2 regions of the Streptomyces sp. NPDC007901 genome follow, and region 2 is predicted to be linked to the other one. Evidence: riboswitches for the same ligand, from Rfam matches in the RefSeq annotation. Region 2 holds a riboswitch; the other holds the start of a gene.
What was found. Region 2 has a riboswitch for glycine ahead of gcvP (aminomethyl-transferring glycine dehydrogenase). Riboswitches for the same ligand answer to the same signal wherever they lie in the genome.
Positions count from the first base shown of each region.

Region 1: another riboswitch for glycine. It lies ahead of gcvT (glycine cleavage system aminomethyltransferase GcvT); the one in region 2 lies ahead of gcvP (aminomethyl-transferring glycine dehydrogenase).

Region 1 is NZ_JBIBKW010000011.1:316,055-330,477, reverse strand. It holds gene ACFZDK_RS33010 (FHA domain-containing protein) at 1-143, opposite strand, end outside; gene ACFZDK_RS33005 (protein kinase) at 323-1,981, shown strand; gene ACFZDK_RS33000 (L-serine ammonia-lyase) at 1,986-3,353, opposite strand; gene glyA (serine hydroxymethyltransferase) at 3,410-4,687, opposite strand; gene gcvH (glycine cleavage system protein GcvH) at 4,702-5,079, opposite strand; gene gcvT (glycine cleavage system aminomethyltransferase GcvT) at 5,178-6,305, opposite strand; glycine riboswitch at 6,471-6,568, opposite strand; gene ACFZDK_RS32980 (AAA family ATPase) at 6,731-7,411, shown strand; gene ACFZDK_RS32975 (enhanced serine sensitivity protein SseB C-terminal domain-containing protein) at 7,479-8,270, shown strand; gene ACFZDK_RS32970 (enhanced serine sensitivity protein SseB C-terminal domain-containing protein) at 8,470-9,225, shown strand; gene ACFZDK_RS32965 (ABC transporter permease subunit) at 9,580-10,578, shown strand; gene ACFZDK_RS32960 (ABC transporter substrate-binding protein) at 10,616-12,391, shown strand; gene ACFZDK_RS32955 (ABC transporter permease) at 12,464-13,471, shown strand; gene ACFZDK_RS32950 (oligopeptide/dipeptide ABC transporter ATP-binding protein) at 13,468-14,423, shown strand, end outside.
Region 2 is NZ_JBIBKW010000019.1:8,229-22,651, forward strand. It holds gene ACFZDK_RS41730 (MerR family transcriptional regulator) at 33-677, shown strand; gene ACFZDK_RS41735 (DNA polymerase IV) at 779-2,155, shown strand; gene ACFZDK_RS41740 (PRC-barrel domain-containing protein) at 2,297-2,677, opposite strand; glycine riboswitch at 2,792-2,886, shown strand; gene gcvP (aminomethyl-transferring glycine dehydrogenase) at 3,062-5,947, shown strand; gene ACFZDK_RS41750 (ATP-binding cassette domain-containing protein) at 6,002-7,216, opposite strand; gene ACFZDK_RS41755 (ABC transporter permease) at 7,272-8,120, opposite strand; gene modA (molybdate ABC transporter substrate-binding protein) at 8,117-8,947, opposite strand; partial or broken gene ACFZDK_RS41765 (molybdopterin-dependent oxidoreductase) at 9,152-9,592, shown strand; gene ACFZDK_RS41770 (hypothetical protein) at 9,646-10,179, shown strand; gene ACFZDK_RS41775 (helix-turn-helix domain-containing protein) at 10,526-10,789, shown strand; gene ACFZDK_RS41780 (helix-turn-helix transcriptional regulator) at 10,820-11,215, opposite strand; gene ACFZDK_RS41785 (hypothetical protein) at 11,265-11,786, opposite strand; gene ACFZDK_RS41790 (amino acid transporter) at 11,899-13,854, opposite strand; gene ACFZDK_RS41795 (Na+/H+ antiporter) at 14,189-14,423, opposite strand, start outside.

The DNA.
Region 1 (14,423 bases), on a different contig from region 2:
AACAGCAGGGTGTACCGGCGCGGCGGCACGGCGTACCCGCCCTCCGCACCCAGGACGAAGATCGTCCCCGGCGGCGCCGACGGCACCCTGTCGGAGGGGCTGCCCGGCGGCAGTATCTGGGGTGGGAAGTCTCCGTACGCCATGTCGCATACCTCCGGCTCGGCTCGCGTCAGTGTAGGAACGCACCGCGGGGACCGGTCCTCCCGCGGACGTGTATGCCGGGCGGGGGGCGCGGGCGATGGCGCTGTCAACTCGTGTTGCACGGCCCTGACTTGCTCGATAGCCTGCCCGCCGTGAACGCGAGCGGTCGGGGAAACTGCTGATGATGGATGGCACGGTCGCCGAACCGCTCGGTCCGGACGATCCGCAGGAGATCGGCAGCTTCAACATCATCGGCCTGCTCGGCGTCGGCGGCATGGGCGAGGTCTATCTCGGGGCGTCCGGCAAGGGCTACGCCGCTGTCAAGCGCGTTCGGCCGCGGCTGGTCACCAGCGAGCGCTTCGAACGCGAGGTCGGCATCCTCTACCGGGTCCCGGCCGGGGTCGGGCCACGGGTGCTGGCCAGCGACGGCACCGCGGAACGCCCCTGGTTCGCCACCGAGTACGTACCCGGGCTCACCGTGGACGAGGCGGTCCGGCTGCGCGGCCCGCTGCCCGCCGGGGCACTCTGGCTGCTGCTGGCCGAGACGGCCGCGCACCTGTCGGCCGTGCACGCGCACGAGATCGTGCACCGCGATGTCAAGCCCGGCAACGTCATGCTGGTGCGCGACGGCGTGAAACTGATCGACTTCGGCATCGCGCGGGCCGCGGACCAGGCCCGGCTCACCAGGAGCGGCGGCGGCTACGGAACGCAGGGGTTCTCGGCACCGGAACAGCAGGCCGGAGACGAGGACGTGGCCGCGCCCGCGGACGTCTACGCGCTCGGGGCGCTCCTGCTCTTCGCGGCCTCGGGCCGTACGCCCGGCGTCGTCCCCGACGCCGAGCCGCTGCGTGCCGTGGACGCCGACCTCGCCGCCCTCGTCGCGTCCTGTCTCGCGACCGGCCCCGGAGCCCGCCCCACCGCCGCCGAGGTGCGGGAGGCGGCCCGCCCGCACCTGCCCGCTCCCGCTCCCTCCTGGCCTTCGGAGGTCATGGCACGCATCGCCTCGCGGCGTGCCTTCGCCGCGACGCCGGTCGACAAGCTGGAGACCGTTCCGCCGCCGGACCGGGACGCGGATGCGACGCCCGGGACCGGGTCCCCGTCCGCCGCGTCACCCCGCCCCCCGCGCAGACGCCTGCTCCTGATCGCGGCCGCCGCGGTGATCGTCCTCGGCGCCGTCGCGGCGTTCGTGTTCACCCCGTCCCTCACCTCGCGGAACGGCGCGGCGCGATCGTCGTCCGGCAGTGCGTCGGACGCCGTCGAGCCCGTGGCCGGGACGGAGCGGACGTCCTCCGCGAGCCCGAGCCGTTCGGCCTCGCCCACCGCCGGGTCCGCACGCCCGACGCCGACCGCCCCGGGCGGCACGTCCGACACGTCCGGCACGGACACGATCGTCCCGCCGAGCGCGTCCGGCGCGCGCTCGTCCTCCGGCCCCGCCACGACCCCCACGGCCGACGCGTCCTCGGCGGCCGCCGTACACGTCACCTCGTCGTCGATCAGCGGCGTCAACGGCAGCGACGACCCGGCACAGGTCAAGGGCTCCGAGGCGGACACCTCCTGGGTCGGCAACGACGCCGCCTGCTCCGCCTGGCTGGACGACAACGGCTCCGGCGAGCTGGCGGGCGTGCTCAACACCTCCCTGAACCAGTCCTGCGGCGCGGAGCTCTACCGCAACGACGGCGTCGCGTACACGTTCCAGGCCGACTGGGGCGCCGCGAAGACGAGCTTCGTCCCCGATGTCGGCCACACCATGTGGATCTGCGTCTGGAACGCGAGCGACCGGTCCGACGAGCAGTGCTCCGCCCGGTTCGGCATGAAGGGCGTCACCCCCGTCAAGCAGTGAGCCCTCAGCACTCGATGATGTTCACCGCCAGCCCGCCCCGGGCCGTCTCCTTGTACTTGACGCTCATGTCGGCGCCGGTGTCCTTCATGGTCTTGATGACCTTGTCGAGGGAGACCTTGTGGGAGCCGTCGCCGCGCATGGCCATGCGGGCGGCGGTGACGGCCTTGACCGCGGCCATGCCGTTGCGTTCGATGCAGGGGATCTGGACCAGGCCGCCGACCGGGTCGCAGGTGAGGCCGAGGTTGTGCTCCATGCCGATCTCGGCCGCGTTCTCGACCTGTTCCGGGGAGCCGCCGAGGACCTCGGCGAGCGCGCCCGCCGCCATCGAGCAGGCCGAGCCGACCTCGCCCTGGCAGCCGACCTCGGCGCCGGAGATGGACGCGTTCTCCTTGAAGAGCATGCCGATCGCGCCGGCGGCGAGGAGGAAGCGGACCACCCCGTCCTCGTCGGCGCCGGGCACGAAGTTGATGTAGTAGTGCAGGACGGCGGGGATGATGCCGGCTGCGCCGTTCGTGGGGGCGGTCACCACGCGGCCGCCGGCCGCGTTCTCCTCGTTGACGGCCATCGCGTAGAGGGTGATCCACTCCATCGCGTGGGCCAGCGGGTCGCCCTCGGCGCGCAGCTGGCGCGCGGTCACGGCCGCCCTGCGCTTCACCCGGAGCCCGCCCGGCAGGATGCCCTCGCGGGTCATGCCGCGCGAGACGCAGGCCCGCATCACCTGCCAGATGTCCAGCAGACCCGCGCGGATCTCCTCCTCGGTGCGCCAGGCCCGCTCGTTCTCCAGCATCAGCGCGGAGATCGACAGACCCGTCTCCTTCGTCAGGCGCAGCAACTCGTCACCGGTGCGGAAGGGGTACTTCAGGGCCGTGTCGTCCAGCACGATGCGGTCCGCGCCGACCGCGTCCTCGTCGACGACGAAGCCGCCGCCGACCGAGTAGTACGTCTTGGAGAGCAGCTCGGCGCCCTGCGCGTCGTACGCCCACACGGTCATGCCGTTCGCGTGGTACGGGAGCGCCTTGCGGCGGTGGAGCTTGAGGTCGTTGTCGAACGAGAAGGGGATCTCGTGCTCGCCGAGCAGCGACAGGCGCCCGCTGGTCTTGATCGTCTCGATCCGGTCGTCCGCCGTCGCCACGTCGACCGTGCGCGGGGAGGCGCCCTCCAGGCCCAGCAGCACCGCCTTCGGGGTGCCGTGGCCGTGGCCGGTCGCGCCGAGGGAGCCGTACAGCTCGGACCGTACCGAGGCGACCGACTCCAGGAGCCCCTCGTTGCGCAGCCGGCGGGCGAACATCCGGGCCGCGCGCATCGGGCCCACGGTGTGGGAGCTCGACGGGCCGATGCCGATCGAGAACAGGTCGAAGACCGAGATGGCCACGGGAACTCCTTGGAAAAGGGCGGGGGCGCACGTCGTCGGGCGCCCCCACCAGGGAACTACTTGTCCAGACCGGGGTAAAGCGGGTGCTTCGCCGTCAGCGCCTCGACCCGGGTCTTCAGGGCCGCCGCGTCGGCCGCCCCGAAGGGAGAGGGCGCCTTGAGGGTCTCGGCGATCACGTCCGCGACCTCCGCGAAGTCCTCGGCCGTGAAGCCGCGGGTGGCCAGCGCCGGGGTGCCGATCCGCAGACCCGAGGTGACCATCGGCGGCCGCGGGTCGTTGGGGACGGCGTTGCGGTTGACCGTGATGCCGACCTCGTGGAGCCGGTCCTCGGCCTGCTGCCCGTCCAGCTCGGACGCGCGCAGGTCGACGAGGATCAGGTGTACGTCCGTACCGCCGGACAGGACGTTCACCCCGGCCTCGCGGGCGTCCGCCGCCGTCAGCCGCTCGGCGAGGATGCGCGCACCCTCCACCGTACGACGCTGGCGCTCCTTGAAGTCCTCCGAGGCGGCGACCTTGAAGGAGACCGCCTTCGCCGCGATCACGTGCTCCAGGGGGCCGCCCTGGAAGCCCGGGAAGACGGACGAGTTCAGCTTCTTCGCGAAGGCCTGCCTGGCGAGGATGATGCCGCCGCGCGGGCCGCCGAGGGTCTTGTGGGTGGTGGAGGTGACCACGTCGGCGTAGGGCACCGGGTTCGGGTGCAGGCCCGCCGCGACCAGGCCGGCGAAGTGCGCCATGTCGACCCACAGGTACGCCTCGACCTCGTCGGCGATCCGCCGGAACTCCGCGAAGTCCAGCTGGCGCGGGTACGCCGACCAGCCGGCGATGATCACCTTCGGGCGGTGCTCCTTGGCGAGCCGCTCGACCTCGGCCATGTCGACCAGGCCGGAGTCGTCGACGTGGTACGCGACCACGTCGAACTGCTTGCCGGAGAAGTTCAGCCGCATGCCGTGGGTCAGGTGGCCGCCGTGGGCGAGGTCCAGACCCAGGATGGTGTCGCCGGGCTGGGCCAGCGCGAACAGGGCAGCCTGGTTGGCGGAGGCACCGGAGTGCGGCTGCACGTTGGCGTACTCGGCGCCGAACAGCTCCTTCACCCGGTCGATGGCGATCTGCTCGGTGACGTCGACGTGCTCGCAGCCGCCGTAGTAGCGGCGGCCCGGGTAGCCCTCGGCGTACTTGTTGGTGAGGACCGAACCCTGGGCCTCCATGACCGCGACCGGAGCGAAGTTCTCCGAGGCGATCATCTCCAGGGTGGACTGCTGGCGCACCAGCTCGGCGTCGACCGCGGCGGCGACCTCCGGGTCGAGCTCGTGCAGGGACGTGTTCAGGACGGACATACCTCTACGACTCCTCAGCCGGCGGTGAAGGCGGTGTACTCGTCGGCGGAGAGCAGCTCGGCCGGCTCACCCGTGACGCGCACCTTGAACAGCCAGCCGCCCTCGAAGGGGGCCGAGTTGACCAGGGAGGGGTCCTCCACGACGTCCTCGTTGACCGCGGTGATCTCGCCGTCGACCGGCGAGTACAGGTCGGAGACCGACTTGGTCGACTCCAGCTCGCCGCAGGACTCGCCCGCGGTCACCGTGGCGCCGACCTCCGGGAGCTGGACGAAGACGACGTCACCGAGCGCGTTGGCCGCGTGCTCCGTGATGCCGACCGTTGCCACGCCGTCCTCGGCGGCCGACAGCCACTCGTGCTCCTTGCTGTAACGCAGCTGCTGGGGGTTGCTCATGGCCTGAATTCTCCTGTACGCGGGGGAGTGCTGGTGAAGGGGGGACTGCTGGAGGCATGCGTGACCAGCGGCGATGTGCGCAGGGTCACGCCCGGTGGCTACTTCTGGCGCTTGTAGAAGGGCAGTGCCACGACCTCGTACGGCTCGTGGGTGCCCCGGATGTCCACGCCGACGCCCGCCGTGCCGGGCGCCGAGTGCGCCGCGTCGACGTAGGCCATGGCGATCGGCCTGCCGAGGGTGGGGGAGGGGGCGCCGGAGGTGACCTCGCCGATCACCTCGCCGCCGGCGACCACGGCGAACCCGGCGCGCGGGATCCGGCGGCCCTCGGCGACCAGGCCGACCAGGACCCGCGGCGGGGTCCGCTCGGAACGGGCCGCGGCCGCGGCGAGCGCCTCGCGCCCGACGAAGTCGCCCTCCTTCTCGAACTTCACCACCCGGCCGAGCCCGGCGTCGAAGGGGGTCAGCTCGGTGGTCAGCTCGTGCCCGTACAGCGGCATGCCCGCCTCCAGGCGCAGGGTGTCCCGGCAGGACAGCCCGCAGGGCACCAGGCCGACGCCCTCGCCGGCCTCGGTCAGCGCCTGCCACAGCGCCACGGCGTGCTCCGGCTTCACGAACAGCTCGAAGCCGTCCTCGCCGGTGTAGCCGGTGCGCGCGATCAGCGCCGGGACCCCGGCGACGGTGCCGGGCAGCCCGGCGTAGTACTTCAGGCCGTCCAGGTCGGCGTCGGTCAGCGCCTTCAGGATCCCGGGCGACTCCGGGCCCTGGACGGCGATCAGGGCGTACGCGTCCCGGTCGTCGCGCACCTCGGCGTCGAACCCGGCGGAGCGCTCGACGAGCGCGTCCAGGACGACCTGGGCGTTGGAGGCGTTGGCGACGACCAGGTACTCGGTCCCGGCCAGCCGGTAGACGATCAGGTCGTCCAGGATGCCGCCGTCGGCCCGGCAGATCATGGTGTAGCGGGCCCGGCCCACGCCGACCGAGGCGATGTTCCCGACCAGGGCGTGGTTCAGCAGACCGGCCGCCTCCGGACCGGTCACGGTGATCTCGCCCATGTGGGAGAGGTCGAAGAGCCCGGCTCGGGTCCGCACCGCGACATGCTCGTCGCGTTCGGAGCCGTAGCGCAGGGGCATGTCCCAGCCGGCGAAGTCGGTCATGGTCGCGCCCAGCGAGCGGTGCAGGGCATCGAGCGCGGTACGGCGCGGTCCAGCGGAATCGGTACTGCTCATCGGTCGTTCGTCTCCCAAAGGTCCCGGGGGTTCCAGGGCATGACAGGCGGGGCTGTCCTCCCCATCTGTCATCGGAACCTGAGAGGTTCGCCCTGACCACCTTCGTGATCACGGCTTGCACCTTGGGTGGGGCCACCGACATGGCGGCCCGCTTTTCAGATGTGCCTCGCCCGCGCGGTAACGGGGCCTGAGAGATTCAAGGGAGGGACTTGCTCCTTCGGCGCCCCAGTGAAGGCTGCTGGGGACTCTCCCGCGCGGATTCAAACGGCCGGTATGCAGTTGGCGGCCACATCATTGCATGCCGGGCGGAGCTTTGTAACGGGGCTGTGGCCGGACGCGAACGGAACCGCGAGACACCGTGCATTACCTTCTCTTTACATTAAGTGGGGAGAACCTTTCCTGAACCCCCGGGGAGGACGATCACGGTGACACGGACCACGGCATACGCGACGACGACAGGCCTCGCCCTGCCCGGGCAGCCGGCGGCCCCCGCCCGCGAGCGGTGCGGCGACCTCCCCATGGCCCCGGTCGTCCGCGACCTGCGCGAGCGCGCCGGCCACAGCCCGCACGGCCTGCTCTTCGGCCCCCGTGACCTGGTCGTGGTCACCGGGCTGCCCGGCAGCGGCAAGTCGACCCTGATGCACCGCACCGTCCAGGGCATCCGCATCGACTCCCAGGACACCCGCGACCGCTGGGACGCCCGCCTGGCCCGCTTCCTGCCCTACGCCCTCTACCGCCCGCTGGTCCGGCTCGCCCACTACGCCGGACTGCGCCGCGCCCTGGGCACCGGCGAGGGCGTCGTGGTGCACGACTGCGGCACCCAGGCCTGGGTGCGCGACTGGCTGGCCCGCGAGGCCCGCCGCCGCGGCGGCACCCTGCACCTGCTCCTCCTGGACGTCACGCCCGGCACGGCCCTGGACGGCCAGCGCGAGCGCGGCCGGGGCGTCTCCCGGTACGCCTTCCTGCGCCACCACCGGGCGGCCGGCCGGCTGCTGCGCGCGGCGGAGAAGGGGAAGCTGCCCGAGGGGGTCGGCGCCGCGGTGCTGCTCGACCGGGACGCGGCGGACGTGCTGCACCGGATCGCCTTCGCGCGCCGAACGGACTGATGGACTTGTCGGCGCCACCCGCTAGCCTTTCCAGCCTCAGCAGTGGTTTCCAGCAGGCGGTAGGCAGATGGACTTCCCGGCGGACATTCCCGCGGACTTCCCGGCACAGGCACACCCCCACCCGCACGGCGGTTGGCCCGGCAACGAACTGGAGGAGGTGCTGTCGGCCTCCCTCGGCGTGCCCGCGGCGGCGGCCCGGCTCATCGAGGTACTGAGCCGCAGCTTCCTCTGGATCCCGCTGCCGGAGGGCGGCGGCCCGCACAGCGGCCCGCTGGACCTGCCCACCACGGAGATCGAGGGCCAGGTGTACGTCCCGGTCTTCAGCTCCGAGGAGCAGTTCCGGCTGGTCGTCGGCTCCCATCTGTCGTACACCATCGCCCCCGCCGTCGAGTTCGCGCGCGGCCTGCCGCCGCAGGTCGGCGTCGCCGTGAACCCCGGGGGAGTGGTCGGCCTCCCGCTGCCGCCCGAGGCGGTCGCCGAGCTGTGCCGCACCGGGCGCACCGAACTGGACGGTCCCGCCTCGGGCGGCCGGGTCCGCCTCTTCGAGCCGGACTGGCAGGACGACCCGATGGACTTCCTGGCCGCCGCGGCGGCGGAGTTCGCGGCGATCGGCGTGGTCGCCACGGCCCGCCGCTGCCTGGCCGCGGTCGAGACCGCCGACCCCGTGATGTTCGTCGGCGTCGAACTCTCCCAGTGGGAGGGCGACCTGCGCGCCCTGCCCCTGGAGGCCCTCGGCCGGGCCCTCGGCCGAGTGCCAATGAGGTGGCCGGTCAACCTCGTCCTGCTCGACGTGGCCGACGACCCGGTAGGCCACTGGATGCGGGAGAACGTCCGCCCCTTCTACCAATACGGTCACTGAAACGCCCCGCCAGGGGCCCGGAGCTGTACCGATGTGCGGCTCCGCCGCGTGGGCGCGGCCAGCTACAGCCAGACCCGCACTCGCGCACGCACAACAGGTCCCGAGCCACTGGGCGCTTAAGCTGTCACCACACGCGGGGCAACTCTTCGAAGGGGCGGTACGACAGGTGAGCGCGAGCCTCAGCGGCAGCGTCGAGCACATGCTGCGCCAGGTGACCCCCGGGCGCTACGACGCCTACGAGGCACTCCTCCGCGCCCTCGCCACGCCCTCCTCCGGCCAGGTCTGGATGCTGCTCTGGCACGGCCAGTCCGGCTCCCCGGACGCCCAGTACGGGAACATGGAGGTCGACGGCCACGGCTACGCCCCCTGTGTGACCTCGGCCCAGGAGCTCTCCGCGAGCGGCTGGAACCGCTCGTACGAGGTGGTCGACGGCGTCGACGTGGCCCGCACCCTCTACCCCGACCACTACGGCCTCTGGCTCAACCCGCACGCCCCGGGCGGCGGCGTCGGCATCCCCTGGCTGGACCTGCGCCGGATCGCGGCCGGCCTGGACCGCCAGCCGGCGGGGCCGTTGCGGCTGACGGAACCGGCGATCGAGGTCCCGCAGTTCTACGCGCTCCTGTCGCAGAACGCCCACCGCACCCCGGCGGTCCGCTCGCTGCGGCGTGCCTGGGTGCAGCCGGCGCTCGGGGCGCCGTATCTCGCGATCGGCCTGGACGTGTACGACACCTCGCCGCCCGCCGTCGACTCGGTGCGCGCGATGATGCAGCAGTCGATCGGGGCGGTGCCGGACGGGCTGCCGGTGTCGACGGTGGCGATGACCGACGAGTACGACCCGGTCGTGATGTGGATGCGGGCGACGGCACGCCCGTTCTACGACCGGGAGGCGCACGCGGCGTTGCCGCCGGCGCCGATGGCCGGGTACGGCTACCCACCGGCCCAGGGCGGTTACTGAGCCGACCGGGCGCTCCGTCCGGGGCGGCTGAGACGGTTCACAAGTTTTACGTGACGAACACATTTCTCCGCGCGTAGATGACGATGGAACGTTCCGTTCCGCCCGGATTGACCTCTTTGTCCCAACTGACCCGCGTCCGAGGGGCGTTACCCATTGTTCGGATAACGGAATCCCCCGGACTGCATCACGGTTGCGCATACTTTCTCCGCCAGATCTGGCGGGTGATCGCGGCGACGCTGAAGACTCGCCAGTCAGACATGAGGTTGGTTTAAACCTCATGATCGAGCAAGTCGACAAAGCCGCAATCCGCGGCTGGCGTAGGCCGGTCACCACCGGCGAGAGGGGTCGCTCACCGTGACCGCACCGATCGAGACCACCGGGGCGGCAGCCGAGGCACAGCCGGAGGCTGTGCTGGAGGGTGCCGGTAAGGGGCAGATCGAGGGTCGTTCCCTCGGGCAGATCGCCTGGTCCCGGTTCAAGAAGGACAAGGTGGCCGTCGCGGGCGGCGTCATCGTGATCCTGCTGATCGTCGTCGCGATCCTGGCCCGTCCCATCCAGGCCCTCTTCGGTCTCGACCCCAACGCCTTCCACCAGGAGCTGATCGACGCCAACACCTCGCTGCCGACCGGCGGCTGGGGCGGGATGAGCCTCGATCACCCGCTGGGCGTGGACCCGAAGTTCGGCCGTGACATCGCCACCCGCATCCTCGAGGGCTCCTGGGTGTCGCTGGTGGTGGCCTTCGGCTCCACGATCCTGTCGAACGTGATCGGCGCGATCCTGGGTGTCGTCGCCGGCTACTACGGCGGACGCGTGGACTCGGTCATCAGCCGGCTGATGGACACCTTCCTCGCCTTCCCTCTCCTGCTGTTCGCCATCGCCATCTCCGCCACCCTGCAGGGCGGGGCGTTCGGCCTGAACGGACTGCCGCTGCACCTCAGCGTGCTGATCTTCGTCATCGGCTTCTTCAACTGGCCCTACCTGGGCCGGATCGTGCGCGGCCAGACCCTCGCCCTGCGGGAGCGCGAGTTCGTCGACGCCTCCCGCGGCATGGGTGCCAAGGGCCCGTACATCCTGTTCCGCGAGCTGATGCCCAACCTGGTCGGCCCGATCATCGTCTACTCGACGCTGCTGATCCCGACCAACATCCTCTTCGAGGCGTCCCTCAGCTTCCTCGGCGTCGGCATCCAGCCGCCGCAGGCGTCCTGGGGCGGCATGCTCCGCGAAGCGGTGACGTACTACCAGGTCGATCCCGAGTACATGATCGTGCCCGGCCTCGCAATCTTCGTGACCGTGCTGGCGTTCAACCTGCTCGGTGACGGTCTCCGCGACGCTCTCGACCCGCGCAGCCGCTGACGCCTGCAGCCATCGAGAGCCCGAAAAGTTTCCGACAATGGAGGGGAACCCGCCCATCATGCGAAGGTCAGCGCTGGCCGCGATCGCGGCCATCGGCTCCGCCACCCTGCTGGTTGCAGGGTGCAGCAAGGCCGATGACAACAAGGACGGCAACGACGGCGGCAGCTCCGCCGCGGCCAACGCCGCCACCAAGGGTGTCGTCAACGCGTCCGACAAGAAGGGCGGGACGGTCACCTACGAGCTGTCCGACGTCCCGGACTCGTTCGACCCCGGCAACACGTACTACGCGTACATGTACAACTTCAGCCGGCTGTACGCCCGCCCGCTGATGACGTTCGAGCCCGGCCCCGGCTCCAAGGGCAACACCCTGGTCCCGGACCTCGCCGCGAGCAAGGGTGTCCCGAGCGACGGCGGCAAGACCTGGACGTACAAGCTGCGTTCGGGCCTGAAGTACCAGGACGGCACGGCGATCACGTCCAAGGACGTCAAGTACGCCGTCGAGCGCTCCAACTTCGCGCGTGACGTGCTCTCCCTCGGCCCGAACTACTTCCAGCAGTTCCTGGTCGGCGGCGACAAGTACAAGGGCCCCTACAAGGACAAGAGCGCCAAGGGCCTGTCGTCCATCGAGACCCCGGACGACACCACGATCGTCTTCCACCTGAAGCAGGCCTTCCAGGAGTTCGACTACCTGGTCTCGGCCCCGCAGACGGCCCCGGTCCCGCAGGCCAAGGACAACGGCGTCGACTACGTCAAGAACATCGTGTCCTCGGGCTCGTACCAGTTCCAGAGCTACCAGGACGGCAAGCAGGCCGTGCTGGTCCGCAACAAGAACTGGGACCCGAAGACCGACCCGCTGCGCAAGCAGCTGCCGGACAAGATCGTCGTCAACCTGAAGGTCAACGCCGAGACGATCGACAAGGACGTCCTGGCCGGCGACGCGATCGACCTCGGCGGTACGGGTGTCCAGGCCGCCACGCAGGCCCAGGTGCTCACCGACTCCGCCAAGAAGGCCAACACGGACAACACCTACGGTGGCCGTCTGGTCTACATGGCGATCAACACCAAGGTCGCGCCGTTCAACAACGTCTCGTGCCGCAAGGCCGTCGAGTACGCGATCGACAAGGTCTCGGTGCAGACCGCCGAGGGCGGCCCGATCCGCGGTGACGTCGCCACCACGGTGCTGCCGCCGGACATCCCGGGCTACTCGAAGGCGGACGCCTACGCCACCACCGGCAACAAGGGTGACGTGGCAAAGGCCAAGGAGCAGCTGAAGGCCTGCGGCAAGACGTCGATCAACACCAACATCACGGCCCGCTCGGACCGCCCGCAGGAGATCGACGCCGCCACGGCGATCATCAACTCGCTGAAGAAGGTCGGCATCAACGCCAGCCTGAAGCAGTACCCGTCGGGCAAGTACTTCACCGACTACGCCGGTGTGCCGAAGTTCGTCAACAAGCAGAACGTCGGCCTGATGATGATGCAGTGGGGTGCCGACTGGCCGTCCGGCTACGGCTTCCTGCAGCAGATCCTGAACGGTCAGGCGATCAGCCAGTCCGGTAACACCAACCTGTCGCAGTACGACAACAAGTCGGTCAACGACCTGCTGGCCAAGGCGATCGGCACGCAGGACGACACCGAGCGCAACAGCATCTACACGCAGATCGACAAGCAGACCATGGACGACGCGGCCCTCGTGCCGCTGACCTACTTCAAGGTCCTGCTGGCCCGCCCGACCACCTTCACCAACCTGGTTTCCACGGCGGCCTTCAGCGGTCAGTACGACTACCTCAACATCGGCGTAGCGTCGAAGTAGCAGCCCCGGAAGGCAGGTGAAGGCATTGGTGCCCGCGGGCCGAGAGGCCCGCGGGCACCAGCGCCGATCCCCGTGATCTCGTACATCCTCCGTCGGACGCTCGCAGCGGTGATCCTGCTGCTGGTCGTCTCCGCGGTCACCTTCGCCATCTTCTTCGTGCTGCCACGACTCGCCGGGCAGACCGCTGATCAGCTGGCGCAGCAGTACATCGGCAAGAGCCCGTCGAAGGCGGACATCGCCGCGGTCAAGCACAACCTCGGTCTGGACCAGCCCGTCTACGTTCAGTACTGGCACTTCATCAAGGGGATCGTCTCCGGCGCCACCTATGACCTGGGCCCGACCACGGTGCACTGTGACGCGCCGTGCTTCGGCTACTCCTTCAAGACCCACCAGGCGGTCTGGCCGCAGCTGACCTCCCGGATGCCGGTGACCCTGTCGCTGGCCGCCGGCGCCGCCGTGCTGTGGCTGATCTCCGGCGTGGTGATCGGCGTGATCTCCGCGCTGAAGCCGCGCTCCTTCTTCGACCGCGCCTTCATGGGCGTGGCCCTCGCGGGCGTCTCGCTGCCCATGTTCTTCACCGGCAACCTGGCGATCCTGCTCTTCACCTACCAGTGGCCGATCTTCGGCCGCACGTACGTCCCGTTGACCGAGAACCCGGCACAGTGGGCCAACACCCTGATCCCCGCCTGGTGCTCGCTCGCGCTCCTGTATTCGGCCATCTACGCGCGGCTCACCCGCTCGGGCATGCTGGAGACGATGAACGAGGACTACATCCGCACGGCCCGCGCCAAGGGCCTGCGCGAGCGCAAGGTCGTCGTCCGGCACGGACTGCGCGCCGCGCTCACCCCGATCATCACCGTCTTCGGCATGGACCTCGGTCTGCTGCTCGGCGGCGCGGTGATCACCGAGACCGTGTTCTCGCTGCACGGTGTCGGCCAGTACGCGGTGCAGGCCATCGACGACAACGACCTGCCCCCGATCCTCGGCGTGACCCTGCTCGCCGCCTTCTTCGTCGTGATCGCAAATCTCCTGGTGGACCTGCTCTACGCGGCCGCCGACCCGCGGGTGAGGCTCTCGTGACCGAACTCTCCAAGACCGGCGCCGCGGTGGGCGAGCCCACCCCGTCCCAGGGCTCCGACGCCTTCCTCGAAGTCCGCGACCTCAAGGTGCACTTCCCGACCGACGACGGCCTCGTCAAGTCGGTCGACGGGCTCAGCTTCTCCCTGGAGAAGGGCAAGACCCTCTCCATCGTGGGCGAGTCCGGTTCCGGCAAGTCCGTCACCTCGCTGGCCATCATGGGCCTGCACCGGCTCGGCGCCCGCGGCAAGAACGTGCAGATGTCCGGTGAGATCTGGCTCGGCGGCAAGGAGCTGGTCAGCGCCTCCCCGGACGAGGTGCGCCGGCTGCGCGGCCGCGAGATGGCGATGATCTTCCAGGACCCGCTGTCCGCGATGCACCCGTACTACAAGATCGGCGACCAGATCGTCGAGGCGTACCGGGTCCACAACAACGTCAGCAAGAAGGTCGCCCGCACCCGCGCCATCGAGATGCTCGACCGGGTCGGCATCCCCGAACCCGCCAAGCGCGTCGACGGCTACCCGCACGAGTTCTCCGGCGGTATGCGCCAGCGCGCCATGATCGCCATGGCCCTGGTCAACAACCCCGAGCTGCTCATCGCGGACGAGCCGACCACCGCCCTCGACGTCACCGTCCAGGCGCAGATCCTCGACCTGATCCGCGACCTCCAGAAGGAGTTCGGCTCCGCGGTCGTCCTCATCACCCACGACCTGGGTGTGGTGGCCGAGATCGCCGACGACGTGCTGGTGATGTACGGCGGCCGGTGCGTGGAGCGCGGACCGGTCGACGAGATCTTCGAGAAGCCGCAGCACCCCTACACCTGGGGCCTGCTGGGCTCGATGCCGCGCATCGACCGCGAGACCTCCGACCGGCTCATCCCGGTCAAGGGACAGCCGCCGAGCCTCATCAACGTCCCCTCGGGCTGCGCCTTCCACCCGCGCTGCCCGTACGCGGA
Region 2 (14,423 bases):
GTCGAGAAGGCAGGTCAAGGACGGAGGTCGGCGTGAGAAGCAGCGGCGACGGTACGGCTGGGGGTGCCCCGGGGCACGGTCTCGGGGAGATTGGTCCGTACCCGCTTCACAGCAACACCGCCGGTCAAGCTCCGCAGCGGCCGACGGCAGTGCCGAGCGGCGGAGGGGCGGCGTCCATGGCGACCGAGGAGATCGGCTACCGCGGGCCCACGGCCTGTGCGGCGGCCGGCATCACCTACCGGCAACTCGACTACTGGGCCCGCACCGGCCTGGTCGAGCCCAGCGTGCGGCCGGCCTACGGGTCGGGTACGCAGCGTCTGTACAGCTTCCGGGACGTCGTCGTCCTGAAGATCGTCAAGCGGTTCCTGGACACCGGGGTGTCGCTCCAGAACATCCGCACCGCGGTCCAGCACCTGAGGGAACGCGGTTTCCGGGACCTGGAGCGCATGACCCTCATGAGCGACGGTGCCACGGTCTACGAGTGCACCTCCCCGGACGAGGTGCACGCGCTGCTCCAGGGCGGTCAGGGCATCTTCGGGATCGCGGTCGGCGTGGTGTGGCGGGACGTGGAGAGCGCTCTCTCCCAGCTGCACGGCGAGCGCGTCGACACCGGCGAGACGCTCGTCGGGCACAACCCCGCGGACGAGCTGGCCCGGCGGCGCAACCGGGCGGTCTGAAAGCCTGGCCCGAAGGCCCTTGGGCCCTCCGAGCCCCTTGTGATGCCCCGGCACGGGTCCGTGCCGGGGCATTGTCAGTGGCGTGGTGCAGCATCGGAGATGTGAGAAACGCGCCCACGATCCTGCATCTCGACATGGATGCCTTCTTCGCCTCGGTGGAGCAGGCGTCCAAGCCGAGCCTGCGCGGGAAGGCCGTGGTCGTGGGCGGGCTCGGACCACGCGGTGTGGTGGCCACCGCGTCGTACGAGGCCCGGGTGTTCGGGGTGCACTCCGCGATGCCCATGGCCCAGGCGCGGCGGCTGACGCCGAACGCCGCGTATCTGGTGCCCCGCTTCGCCCTCTACCGGTCGATCAGCGAGCAGGTGATGGGACTGCTGCGCGAGCTGTCGCCGCTGGTGGAGCCCTTGAGCCTGGACGAGGCGTTCGTGGACCTGGAGGCCGGTGAGGCGGCCTCGGACGCGGCGTCGGCACGCCTGGCGGGGGAGAGGCTGCGCGCGGACATACGGGCCGTCACAGGGCTCTCCGGGTCGGTCGGCCTAGCCGCCTCCAAGATGCTGGCGAAGATCGCCTCCGAGCAGGCCAAGCCGGACGGTCTGGTGCTGATCGAGCCCGGCACCGAGCGGGCCATGCTGGGGCCGATGCCGGTGCGGACCCTGCCGGGGGTGGGGCCGGCGACGGGGGACCATCTGCGGCGGGCCGGGATCACCACGGTCGAGGAACTCGCCGAGGCGGGGGAGGACGAGCTGGTACGGCTGCTGGGCAAGGCCCACGGGCACGCGCTGTACGCGATGGCGCTCGCGCACGACGAGCGGCCGGTGGTCGCGGAGCGGGAGACCAAGTCGGTGTCGGTCGAGGACACGTACGACGTCGACATCCATGACCGGGTGCGGGTGGGTCTTGAGGTGCAGCGGCTGGCCGACCGGTGCGTGCGGCGGCTGCGGGGGGCCGGGCTGTCCGGACGGACGATCGTGCTGAAGGTGCGGCGGTACGACTTCTCGACGCTGACCCGGTCCGAGACGCTCCGGGGGCCCACCGATGATCCGGCGGTGGTGCGGGAAGCGGCCGCCCGGCTGCTGGACTCGGTGGACACGACGGGGGGTGTGCGGTTGCTGGGGGTGGGGGTGTCGGGGCTGGCCGACTACACGCAGGAGGATCTGTTCGCGCAGGCGGCGGCCGGGGAGGCGGGGGAGCCGGTGATGGAGGAGGACGTCGCGGAGCCGGTCGCCGAGCACGAGGCGGCGGCCGAGCGGCGGTGGCCCGCGGGGCACGATGTGCGGCATGCCGAGTACGGGCACGGATGGGTGCAGGGGAGCGGCCTGGGGCGGGTGACGGTGCGGTTCGAGACGCCGACGTCGGTGGGGCCGGGGAGGGTGCGGACGTTTCGGGTCGACGATCCTGCGCTGGAGCCTGCGGAGGCGTTGCCGTTGGTGGCGGGAGGGGGGAGACGGGGGGTTGCGGTGGACGGGGTTGGTGCGTGACCCGGGTGGGGGGCTGGGGCGGGTGTTTCGCTTACCGGCGCTGGCAGGGTGCCCCCCATGCCCACCCGTGCCGCCCTGGGGGCACCTCCCAGGCCCTTCAGGCACTGGGGGAGGCGCGCATGCCCGCAGCCGGGTCTGCTCCTACGCGTCCGCGTCCTCCGTGCCTGCCAGTTTGCCGAAGTGGTGGTCGGGGTGGGGTGGGGGTGGGGTGGTCGTGTCGAGGCCGTAGTGGTGGTAGAGCTGGAGTTCCTGTTCGGGGGAGAGATGGCGGCCGACTCCGAAGTCGGGGGCGTCTTTGATCAGGGCGCGGTCGAAGGGGACCTGGAGGGTGCCCTCGACCAGTTCGCTGGGCTCCAGGGGCACGAAGGCGTCCCGGGAGAACAGGCCGGTGCGTATGGCCGCCCACTCCGGCACACCCGTCGCGTCGTCGAGGTACACCTCGTCGATCGTGCCGATCTTCGTGCCGTTGCGGTCGAACGCCTTGCGGCCGATCAGGTTGCGCGGATCGATGTCGGTCTGCACGGGCCCTCCACTTGGTCGCAACTCATCCGTAAGCACTACAAAAGAGCACATTCAAGGAGGCGGCCACTCGAAGGCCCCGGTGTTGCCCTCGCTGGTAGGCTGACAAGTGGCTGCTGACCCCGTGCGGGAGAGTCCTCCGGACATTCCGGGGGCGCCGAAGGAGCAACTCCTCCCCGGAATCTCTCAGGCTCACGTACCGCACGGACGAGGTCACTCTGGAAAGCAGGGCGGATGTCGACACGTTCGCTCTCACCGACGGTGAAAGCCGGGAGTCCGCAGGGCGCCCGGTGAAGCTCTCAGGTTGAGATGACAGAGGGGGAGGCCGTCGGGGTACCCGCGCCGGGGTACCCCTCGAAGGTCGCTTCAGACCAGGAGGCCTCCGCAATGACCGTCCACCGCCCTTCGCTCTCCGAACTCGAACAGGGGATTCCGTTCGAGCAGCGTCATATCGGGCCCGACCAGGAGGCGCGGGCCAAGATGCTCGCGCAGGTCGGGTACGGCTCGCTGGACGAGCTGACGGCCGCCGCCGTGCCGGACGTGATCAAGAACGCCGACCGCCTGGAGCTGCCGGGCGCCCGCACCGAGGCCGAGGTACTGGCCGAGCTGCGTTCGCTGGCCGATCACAATCAGGTGCTCGGCTCCATGATCGGACTGGGGTACCACGGCACCTTCACGCCGCCCGTCATCCTGCGCAACGTGATGGAGAACCCCGCCTGGTACACGGCCTACACGCCGTACCAGCCGGAGATCTCCCAGGGCCGCCTGGAAGCGCTGCTGAACTTCCAGACCGTGGTCGCCGACCTCACCGGGCTGCCCACCTCCGGCGCCTCGCTGCTCGACGAGGGCACGGCCGCCGCCGAGGCCATGGCCCTGTCGCTGCGCATGGGCAAGAACAAGAAGGGCGTCTTCGTCATCGACGCGGACGCCCTCCCGCAGACCATCGCCGTGATCCAGACGCGCGCGGAGCCGACCGGTGTGGAGGTCGTGGTCGCCGACCTCACCGACGGCATTCCGGCGGACCTCGCCGCGCGGGAGATCAACGGTGTGCTCGTCCAGTACCCGGGCGCCTCCGGGGCCGTACGCGACATCAAGGCGCTCGTCGAGCAGGCGCACGGGCTGGGCGCCCTGGTCACCGTCGCCGCCGACCTGCTCGCGCTGACCCTGCTGACCTCGCCGGGCGAGCTGGGCGCCGACATCGCCGTCGGCACCACCCAGCGGTTCGGTGTGCCGATGGGCTTCGGCGGGCCGCACGCCGGGTACATGGCGGTCCGCGAGAAGTTCGCCCGCAGCCTGCCCGGGCGGCTCGTGGGCGTGTCCGTGGACGCGGACGGGAACAAGGCGTACCGGCTGGCGCTGCAGACCCGTGAGCAGCACATCCGCCGGGAAAAGGCCACCAGCAACATCTGCACCGCGCAGGTCCTGCTCGCCGTGATGGCCGGCATGTACGCCGTCTACCACGGGCCCGAGGGGCTGCGGGCGATCGCGCAGCGGACCCACCGGTACGCCACGATCCTCGCCGCGGGACTGAAGGCCGGCGGGGTCGAGATCGTGCACGGCGCCTACTTCGACACCCTCACCGCGCGTGTGCCCGGCAAGGCCGCCGAGACCGTCGCCGCCGCCCGCGCGGGCGGTGTCAACCTGCGGCTCGTCGACGCCGACCACGTCTCCATGGCCTGCGACGAGACCACCACCCGCGCCCAGCTGGGTGCCGTGTGGACGGCCTTCGGAGTCGAGGGCGACGTCGAGGCGCTGGACGCGGTCGCCGAGGACACCCTGCCGGAGGCGCTGCTGCGCAGCGACGACTACCTCACCCATCCCGTCTTCCAGCAGCACCGCTCCGAGACCGCGATGCTGCGCTACCTGCGCCGGCTCGCCGACCGGGACTACGCCCTGGACCGGGGCATGATCCCGCTCGGATCCTGCACCATGAAGCTCAACGCGACCACCGAGATGGAGCCGGTCACCTGGCCCGAGTTCGGTCAGCTGCACCCCTTCGCGCCCGCCGAGCAGGCCGAGGGCTATCTGACCCTCATCCGTGAGCTGGAGGACCGGCTCGCCGAGGTCACCGGGTACGACAAGGTCTCGCTGCAGCCCAACGCCGGGTCACAGGGCGAGCTGGCCGGGCTGCTCGCCGTACGCGCGTACCACCGCGCCAACGGCGACGCGCAGCGGACCGTGTGTCTGATTCCGTCGTCCGCCCATGGCACCAACGCCGCCAGTGCGGTGATGGCGGGCATGAAGGTCGTCGTCGTGAAGACCGCCGAGGACGGCGAGATCGACGTCGAGGACCTGCGGGCGAAGATCGAGCAGCACCGGGACGAGCTGGCGGTGCTGATGATCACGTACCCGTCCACCCACGGGGTGTTCGAGGAGCACGTCGCGGACATCTGCGCTCAGGTGCACGAGGCCGGCGGCCAGGTGTACGTCGACGGCGCCAACCTCAACGCGCTGGTCGGACTGGCCAAGCCGGGGCACTTCGGCGGAGACGTCTCGCACCTCAACCTGCACAAGACCTTCTGCATCCCGCACGGCGGCGGTGGGCCGGGCGTCGGTCCGGTCGCGGTGCGCGCGCACCTGGCGCCGTACCTGCCGAACCACCCGCTGCAGCCCGCCGCCGGGCCGGAGACGGGCGTCGGGCCCATCTCGGCCGCGCCGTGGGGCTCCGCGGGGATCCTGCCGATCTCCTGGGCCTACGTCCGGCTCATGGGCGGCGAGGGGCTGAAGCGGGCCACGCAGGTGGCCGTGCTCAGCGCCAACTACGTCGCCAAGCGGCTGGAGCCGCACTTCCCCGTGCTCTACACCGGGCCCGGCGGGCTGGTCGCGCACGAGTGCATCATCGATCTGCGGCCGCTGACCAAGGCGACCGGGGTGAGCGTCGACGACGTCGCCAAGCGGCTCATCGACTACGGCTTCCACGCGCCGACGATGTCCTTCCCCGTGGCCGGCACGCTGATGATCGAGCCGACCGAGTCCGAGGACCTCGGCGAGCTGGACCGGTTCTGCGAGGCGATGATCGCCATCCGCGCGGAGATCGACAAGGTCGGGGCCGGGCAGTGGGACGCCGACGACAACCCGCTGCGGGGCGCGCCGCACACCGCGGCCGCGCTGGGCGGGGAGTGGAAGCACGCGTACACCCGTGAGGAGGCCGTCTTCCCGGGCGGGGTGTCCGCCGCCGACAAGTACTGGCCGCCGGTGCGCCGGATCGACCAGGCCTTCGGTGACCGGAACCTGGTCTGCTCCTGCCCGCCGCTGGACGCGTACGAGGACTGAGTCGCAGTACGGACGAACCGAGGAGGCCCCGCTTCGGCGGGGCCTCCCGTGCGTCTACGCCGGGTACGCGTGCGTCTGGGTCGCCTTCACCGTCGCCCAGACCGGGGCGCCCGGATGCAGGTCCAGGTCGGCGGCGGCGACCGTGGTGAGGTCGGCGGCGAGGGGGAGCTCGCCGGTCAGGTCGGCGCGGATCTGGTCGCCGTGGGTCTCCAGGCCCGCGACCTCGCAGCGCCAGAGGTTGCGGGCGCTGGCGCCGGTCGGGCGGTCCCGGAAGAGGGTGACGGCGCTCGGCGGGAACGCGACGAAGACCTCACCGGTGAGGTCTTCGGTGGTGGTGATCGCGGGGCCCGGGTCCAGCTTGACCGTGTGGCCCTCGGCCCGGCCCCGGTAGAGGTTCAGGCCGACCAGGTGGGCGATGTAGTCGGTGCGCGGGTGGCGGGCGATGTCGGCGGGGGTGCCCTCCTGGACGACCCGGCCCTCCTCGATGACGACCAGCCGGTCGGCCAGCACCATGGCGTCCAGCGGGTCGTGCGTGACCAGGACGGCCACGGCCTCGAACTCGGCCAGATGACGGCGGAGTTGGGACCGTACGTCCAGGCGGGTGCGGGCGTCGAGGGCCGCGAGGGGCTCGTCCAGGAGGAGGAGGCGAGGGCGGGTGGCCAGGGCGCGGGCCAGGGCTACGCGCTGGGCCTGGCCGCCGGAGAGGCGGCGGGGTTTGACGCCGACGTGCTCGGTGAGGCCCATGCGGTCCAGCCATATGGCCGCCTGGGCGCGGGACTCGGCCTTTGTCGCGCCGTGGCAGCGGGGGCCGAAGGCGACGTTGTCGAGGGCCGTGAGGTGGGGGAAGAGGAGGTAGTCCTGGAAGACGACGCCCACCGGGCGGGATTCGGGGGGTGTGCGGTCCAGGTCCGTGCCGTCGAGGTGGAGATGGCCGGCGGTGAGGTCGGTGAGGCCGGCCAGGGCGCGCAGGGCGGTGGTCTTGCCGGCGCCGTTGGGGCCGAGGAGGGCGACGACCTCGCCGGGGGCGGCGGTGAGGGTGATGTCGAGGCGGAAGGCGGGGCGGGTGACGACGAGGTGGGCGTGCAGGCCGGTGTGATTCGGGTGCGGGTGCGGGTGCGGGTGCGTGGGGTTGGGGTTCCCACCCGCACCGCACGTGGGGGTATCAGGGGCGGGTGGTGGCCCCTGTGGGGGCTGCGCGCCGTCGGCGGCCGCGGGTAGTGCGCGGGAAGGACGTGCGCCGTCGGGAGCTTCGGGCTCGGGGGGTGTCATCGGGGGGATGTCCAGCGGGAGGTCGTCGAGGGTGCCGTCGTCCGGCGGATCGTGCTCATGATGCCGTCATCCACCGGTCCCGCAGCCCCGCGAGGACCGCGATCGACACGGTTAGCAGGACCAGGCTGAGGGCGATGGCCGCCTCGGGGTCGTTCTGGAGGGCGAGGTAGACGGCGAGGGGCATGGTCTGGGTGCGGCCGGGGAAGTTGCCGGCGAAGGTGATGGTGGCGCCGAACTCGCCGAGGGCGCGGGCCCAGGCGAGGACCGCGCCGGCCGCGATGCCGGGGGCGATGAGGGGGAGCGTGACCCGGCGGAACGCCGTGAAGCGGGAGGCGCCCAGGGTGGTGGCCGCCTCCTCGTAGCGGGGGTCGGCGGCCCGGAGGGTGCCCTCGACGCTGATCACCAGGAAGGGCATGGCCACGAAGGACTCGGCGACCACCACACCGGCCGTGGTGAAGGGGAGGGTGATGCCGAACCAGGCGTCCAGCCACTGGCCGACCACCCCGTTGCGGCCCAGGGCGAGCAGCAGGGCCACGCCGCCGACCACCGGGGGGAGGACCAGGGGGAGGGTGACCAGGGCGCGGACGAAGCCCCGGCCGGGGAACTCCGTGCGGGCCAGCAGCCAGGCCAGGGGGACGCCCAGCACCAGGCTCACGGCCGTCGCCGCCGTCGCGCTGAACAGGGAAAGCTGGAGGGCCTGCCAGACTTCCGTGCTGGTCAGCAGGGACGGGAGGCTGCTCCAGGGGGCCCGTACCAGCAGGGCGACCAGCGGCAGCAGCAGGAACGCCAGAGCTGCCGCTCCGGGGAGGAGGAGCGGCAGCGGCACGGACGTGCGGACGCGCCGGCGCCGCGGGCCGCCCGTGAGGGTGTCGGCCGCGGCGCCGGGCGCGTCGTACTTCGTCACGGCTTGAGGAAGCCGGCGTCGGTCAGGACCTGCCGGCCCTCGGCGGACTGGACGAGGGCGACGAACGCCTTGGCCACGGCCGGGTTCGGGGCGTCCTTGAGGAGGGTGATCGGGTAGTCGTTGATGGCGTTCGCGGACTCGGGGAACTCCACGCCCGCGACCTTGCTGCCCGCGGCCTTCACGTCGGTCTTGTAGACGACGGCCGCGTCGGCCTCCTTGAGGACCACCTTGTTGAGGGCGGACTTCACGTCCTCCTCGTAGGAGACCGGGGTCAGCTTGAGCTTGCTGGCGTCCAGGGCCTTCTGGGCGGCGGCGCCGCACGGCACCGCCTTGTCGCACAGCACGACCTTCAACGAGGAGTTGGTGAGGTCCTTCAGGGAGGAGATCTTGTCGGGGTTGCCCGGCAGGGTGGCGATCTCCAGCTGGTTGCGGACGAAGGTGGCCGGGGTGGTGGCGTTGTCCTTCTTGTCCGTCACGATCGCCATGGTCTTGGGGCTCGCGGAGGCGAAGACGTCGGCCGGCGCACCGCTGGTGATCTGCGCGGCGAGGGTGTCACTGCCGCCGAAGCTGAAGTTGACCGTGGTGCCGGGGTGGGCCTTCTCGAAGTCGGCCTTCAGCGTGGTGAAGCTCTCCTTGAGGGAGGCCGCGGCGAACACGGTGATCGAGCCCGACAGCTTGGGCGACGCGGACGACGAGGTGTCCGACTTCGTCGTCGCGGACGAGTCGTCGCCGGAGGACGAGCAGGCGCTCAGGGCCAGCAGGGCCGCGACCGAGGCACCGGCCAGCTGGAGCGTCCGCCGGGTCCGGCGGACGGAACGGGTCGTCACGAGTGAACTCCTCTGAATCCATGGGGAAAAGCTGTCGCGCCCTGCTGCGACCTGTGTATCAGCCGCCAGGCGATGATACTGCCGCATTTGCCAGGCGTAAGTCTTCTGTCACATCGCATGAGCTGCATACTTATGACGTGGGCCTGGCATGTGCGTTTGTACGGTGAGGCGCGGTGGGTACCGTCATCCCGGAGGTGGCCGCACATGACGCTCGGGGAACTCGCGCTCACCGGAGATCTGGCCCGGCCGGCCCGGCTCACCGTGCCCGACCTCCTGCGCCGGCCCCAGCACCGGGTGCGGGTCAGCTTCGAGTGCGCCACCAGCGGCACCCAGCACCACGGCTTCACCGGACCGCGGCTGTACGACGTCCTCACCGACGCCGGCCCCGGCTTCGACCCCGTCCGGCGCAAGGACCGGCTGCGCTTCCTCATCGCGGTCACCGGCGCCGACGGGCACCACGCCCTGCTCTCCTGGGCCGAGATCGACCCCGATTTCGCCCATGCCCCGGTTCTGCTGGGCGTCAGCATCGACGACACCTCGCTGGACCGGGCGGCCCCGCAACTGGTCCTGCCGCAGGACCGCTGCGGGGCCCGGCACATCAGCGGCATCACGGCGATTCGGGTGGACGGGGCCTACGGCGGCTGGCATCCAGTGCCCGCCGCACCCGGTCGCGCGTCAGCGGCAGCTCCGCGCACATCATGTTCCGGGCGATCACGGACACCGTGTATCTGCGCCAGTGGGGCGAGCTGAGCCGGCGGCAGGCGCTGCCGGAGAACGCGCGGGTACGGCTGAGCCGGCTGCTGGCCCAGGAGGCGAGCCCGGCGGAGGTCCTCGCGGCGGCCTTCGCGCATCTGGACCGGATCGCCGCGTATGTGTTCACGGCGTCGGGGCGGACCGTGGCGGCCACGCCGGCCGCGGCGGGCCTGCCTTCGCGGGAGGCGGCGGCGCTGGTCGCGGACGGGCGCGGGATGACCGTGTCCGTGGCCGCCGACAGCGTCTCGCCGTACGAGCGCCGGCTGCTGTACCTGCCCGACCCCGACGGAGCGCCGGCCGGGATGCTGCACGAGGTGGCCGCCGCGCTGGGGCGCTCTCAGGAGACGGTGGTCCGGCTCCGGGCGGCCGAGCACCAGGCGGCCGACGAACTGGGCGCGCTGCTGGCCGGGCCGGGGAGGCGGCGGTCGAGGCCGCGGTGCGGGAGTGCGGGCTGCCGGGCGAGGGGCCCTACCGGGTGATCGTCGCCGACACCGGGGCGCGCCGGCCGGGGCTCGCCGAGGGGGCGCTGACGGAGGTCGCCGGGCATGCGGCGGCGACGGCGGCGGTGGGCCGGCCGCCCGACGGAACGGCCTTCGCCGCGCTGCCGGCGGGCGGCCTCGGTGACGTCTGGGCGCTGGTCGCCGGCGGTGAGCCCGGCGTCCCGCTGCACGGCGGTACCGGTACCGCGGCGGCCGGGACCGCCGGCCTGACCGGCCGCCGGCGCAGGCGCGTTACGCGCTCGCCTCCGCCCGCACCACCGCCCCGGACGCCTCCGCCCTCACCGACGCGGCCGCGCTCACCAGCCTGGAGGCGCTGCTCACCGGGGTGCCGGCCGATGTCCGCGAGGCCTACCGCCGTACCGTCCTCGGCCCGCTCCTCACCGGCGAACGGGCCGCCACCGCGGCGCTGTTGAGCACCCTGGAGACCTTCCTGGCCTGCGACGGCTCCTGGGCGCGGACCGCCGACGCGCTGCATCTGCACGTCAACACCGTGCACTACCGGATGCAGCGGGTGGCGCACTTCACCGGGTGCGACCTGTCCCGGCTGAGCGACCGGCTGGACCTGTGGGCGGCGCTGCTGTGCCGCTGAGTCACCCCGGTCGGACCTGGCGCGAAACGGTCAGACCCGGTCGATGTGCACGTTCGTGGACTTCACCCGGGCGGTGGCCTCCATGCCGACCTCCAGGCCCAGTTCCTCCACGGCCTCCCGGGTCAGCAGGGAGACCAGGCGGTGCGGGCCGGCCTGGATCTCGACCTGGGCGGCGACGTCGCCGAGCTTGATCGCGGTGACGATGCCCGGGAAGGCGTTGCGGACCGAGGTGTAGGAGGCGTCCTCCTCGCCCGAGCCCGCCTTGGCCAGTTCGACGGAGAACGCGGCGAGGTCCGTGCCGTCGATGAGCCGCCGGCCGCCCTCGTCACGGTGGGTGGCCATCCGGCCCGCGTCGGCCCAGCGGCGGGCGGTGTCCGGGCTGACGCCGAGCAGCCGTGCCGCCTGGCCGATCGTGTAGGAGGGCATGCGCTCACGATAGGGCCAGGTGGCGGGGGAGCAGGACGTGGGGCGGCGGTCAGGTGAGTCCGGACGCGTCGAGGACCGCGCGCGCGTTCGTGTCGTCGATCTCGTGGCCGAGCCGCGCCAGCACGTCGGCGCCCCGGCGCAGGGTGCCGCGCTCCACGGAGCGGCGGACGCCGGTGTCCAGCTCGTGCCAGAGCAGGGGATTGGCGTGCAGTACGCCCAGGTCGAGTTCCAGGCGGCTGCCGTGGGTGTCGCGCAGGACCAGATGCGCCGCGACGTCCCCGTACTGGCCGACGTAGACGAGCGAGTCGGTGCGGACGGTACGGCGGCGCAGCGGGCTGCGGACGGCCAGCCAGCCGGGGCCCGCCGTGACGCGGGCCGGCAGCAGCATGCTGAGAATCGCGGCCGACAGGGCGACCCAGAGCAGGGCGCGGGCCGGGGTGAGGGTGCCGGCGTCCCAGTCCACCAGGAGCGTCAGCCCGCCGAAGCCGAGGGCACAGCCGACGGCCAGACGTGCGCTGTCCCGCCAGGTGCGGTCGCCCGCCGCCCGGCCCCTGCGTCTTATGTCCTCCATGAGGCCGACGGTAGGGGCCGGTGGGCGCGCAGGACCGGCCGCTGACACGGTTCTTATGCGGACCCACCGGTTATTGACGGGATTCTTACGACGAGGACGGGCCCGCCAGCGCTCAGCCGGTGTGGACGCGTGGCCGCCGGGGGCGGTCCGGCTCCGCCTCGCGCAGCACCTCGCGGGTGACCGGGGCGACCTCGCCCTGGCCGAAGAGGAAGAAGCGCAGGAAGTTGGCGAACGGGTTGCCCTCGGTCCACTCGAAGTAGATGTGCGGGATGCAGCGGGTCTCGTCCCGGACGTGCAGCAGCAGTGCGGCCAGGGCGTTGGGGATGGAGGCCGACTCCAGGGTGAGGACGCGGTAGCGGTTGTGCAGGACCTCGCCGCGGACGGTCAGGCCCGCCTCGAACTCGGAGGGGTCGGTGAGCGTGACCTCGACGAAGACGAAGTCCTCCTGCTCGGGCATGTCGTTGTCGGCGCGGATCTGGTCGATCTTGTCGCGGTACTCGGCCTTGTCGCGGGCGTCCGGCTCGTTGGCGATGAACCGGATCTTGCGGCTGGCCATGTCGCGGACGAATCGTTCCGCCATGTCATCGAGCGTCACGCTCGTCACGCGCAGTTCGAAGGCGCGGGCCAGCCGGGAGAGGAGGGAGACCAGGATGATGCCGACGATGAAGCAGGCACCGATCTTCACACCGTCCGGGCGCTCGACGACGTTCGCGACGGTCACGTAGAGCAGGACCGCCGAGACGACCGCGAAGCCGATGGTCCACCCGCGTTGCGCGGCCCTGCGGGCGGCGATGGTCACCGCGATCGCGGCGGAGGACATCAGGACTAGCACGCCGGTGGCGTAGGCGCCGCCCTGTGCGTCGACGTTGGCGTCGAAGAGCCAGGTGACCAGGAAGGCGATCAGGGTGAAGACGATGACCATCGGGCGCACGGCGCGGGCCCAGTGCGGAGCCATTCCGTAGCGGGGCAGGTAGCGGGGCATGAGGTTGAGCAGGCCGGCCATCGCGGAGGCGCCGGCGAACCACAGGATGGCGATGGTCGAGAGGTCGTAGACCGTGCCGAAGGCGTTGCCCAGGTACTCGTGCGCGAGGTAGGCGAGCGCGCGCCCGTTGGCCTGGCCGCCGGGTTTGAACTCGTTCTCCGGGATGAGCACGGTCGTGATGAAGCTGGTGGCGATCAGGAAGACGCTCATGATCAGCGCGGCGGTGGTGAGCAGCTTTTTGGTGTCGCGGATGCGGCCCCTGGGGTTCTCCTCGGTGTCGTCCGGGTCGCCTTGGACGTGCGGCATCACGGCGACACCGGTCTCGAAGCCGGACAGGCCGAGGGCGAGCTTGGGGAAGACCAGCAGGGAGACGCCGATCATGGCGAAGATGTTGCCGTGCTCGGTGGTGAGGGCGCTGGTCCAGTCGGTGACCACGTGCCCGGCGGTGAGGACGTGCCACATGCCGACGATGACCACGATGGTGTTGAGCGCCAGGTAGGCGGCCACCAGGGCGACGGCGACGCCGATGGCCTCCAGGAAGCCCTTGAGGAAGACCGCGCCGAGCAAGGCCACCAGCAGCAGGGTGATGATCATCTGCTGGCCGTGCAGCGTGCTCGTCAGGTGCGGGTTCTCGATGAGGTGGGTGGAGGCGTCCGCAGCGGACAGCGTGATGGTGATCAGGAAGTCGGTGGCGGCGAAGCCGAGCAGGGTCAGCACGAAGAGCTTGCCCTGCCAGAAGGAGAGCAGCCGCTCCAGCATCGCGATGGAGCCCTCGCCGTGCGGGCTCTCCTCGGCGACGCGGCGGTAGACCGGCAGGGCGCCGGCCAGGGTGACGATCACGAGCACGATCGTCGCGATCGGCGACAGCAGACCGGCCGCGAGGGCGGCGATGCCCGGCTGGTAGCCGAGGGTCGAGAAGTAGTCCACACCGGTCAGGCACATCACCCGCCACCAGCGCTGGCCCTTGTGCGCGGCCTCGGGCTGTGCGTCGGGCCCGGTGTGACCGCCGCCCTTGCCCATGTCGGACAGCCCCTCCAGCATCCAGGCGCGCAGGCGGCTGGGAGGGGGATGTTCGGTCGTGGCCATGGGGTGGGCTCCTGGTGTCCGGCGCGGTCTGGGTGCGGCGCAGTTCGATTCCGGCCATCACGCGGACGGCGGCACCAGCGTAAGCAGAGAGTGACGCGTGGGCCCACGGATAGGCGCGGGCTGGGCGTCAAGCTTGCGTTAAGAACAGCCTGGCAGGCGGTGGCCGAGCATCGGGAAAGGGCGGCCCGGAGGACGTGACGAGGCGTTCGGCTGTACGGGGGACGGCGAGCGGGCGAGGGAAACCGGACACCGAGCGTTATCCCCTACGACGGTCATGTCCCGACCCTCGCACGGCCGCGCGCCCCGCCGTTCCCGCACGAACGGGTCGCCTCCGTCAGGCGTCCGCCAGCCGTGCCTCCTCCAGGTCCAGCGACCGCTGCAGCCGCCGTCGTGTCGTGTCGCTGATCGTGTGTTCGTCGTACAGCCGCCGCAGCTCCGCCGCCTCCACCGCGATCAGGTCGCGGCGCAGCTGCCGGTAGACCAGGTCGGCCGACTCGGTCGGCTCGGCCCTGCGGTCGGCCAGCCGGTCGCGGGCGTCGTCGAGGCGGGCGTGGAGACCGCGCCGGAGC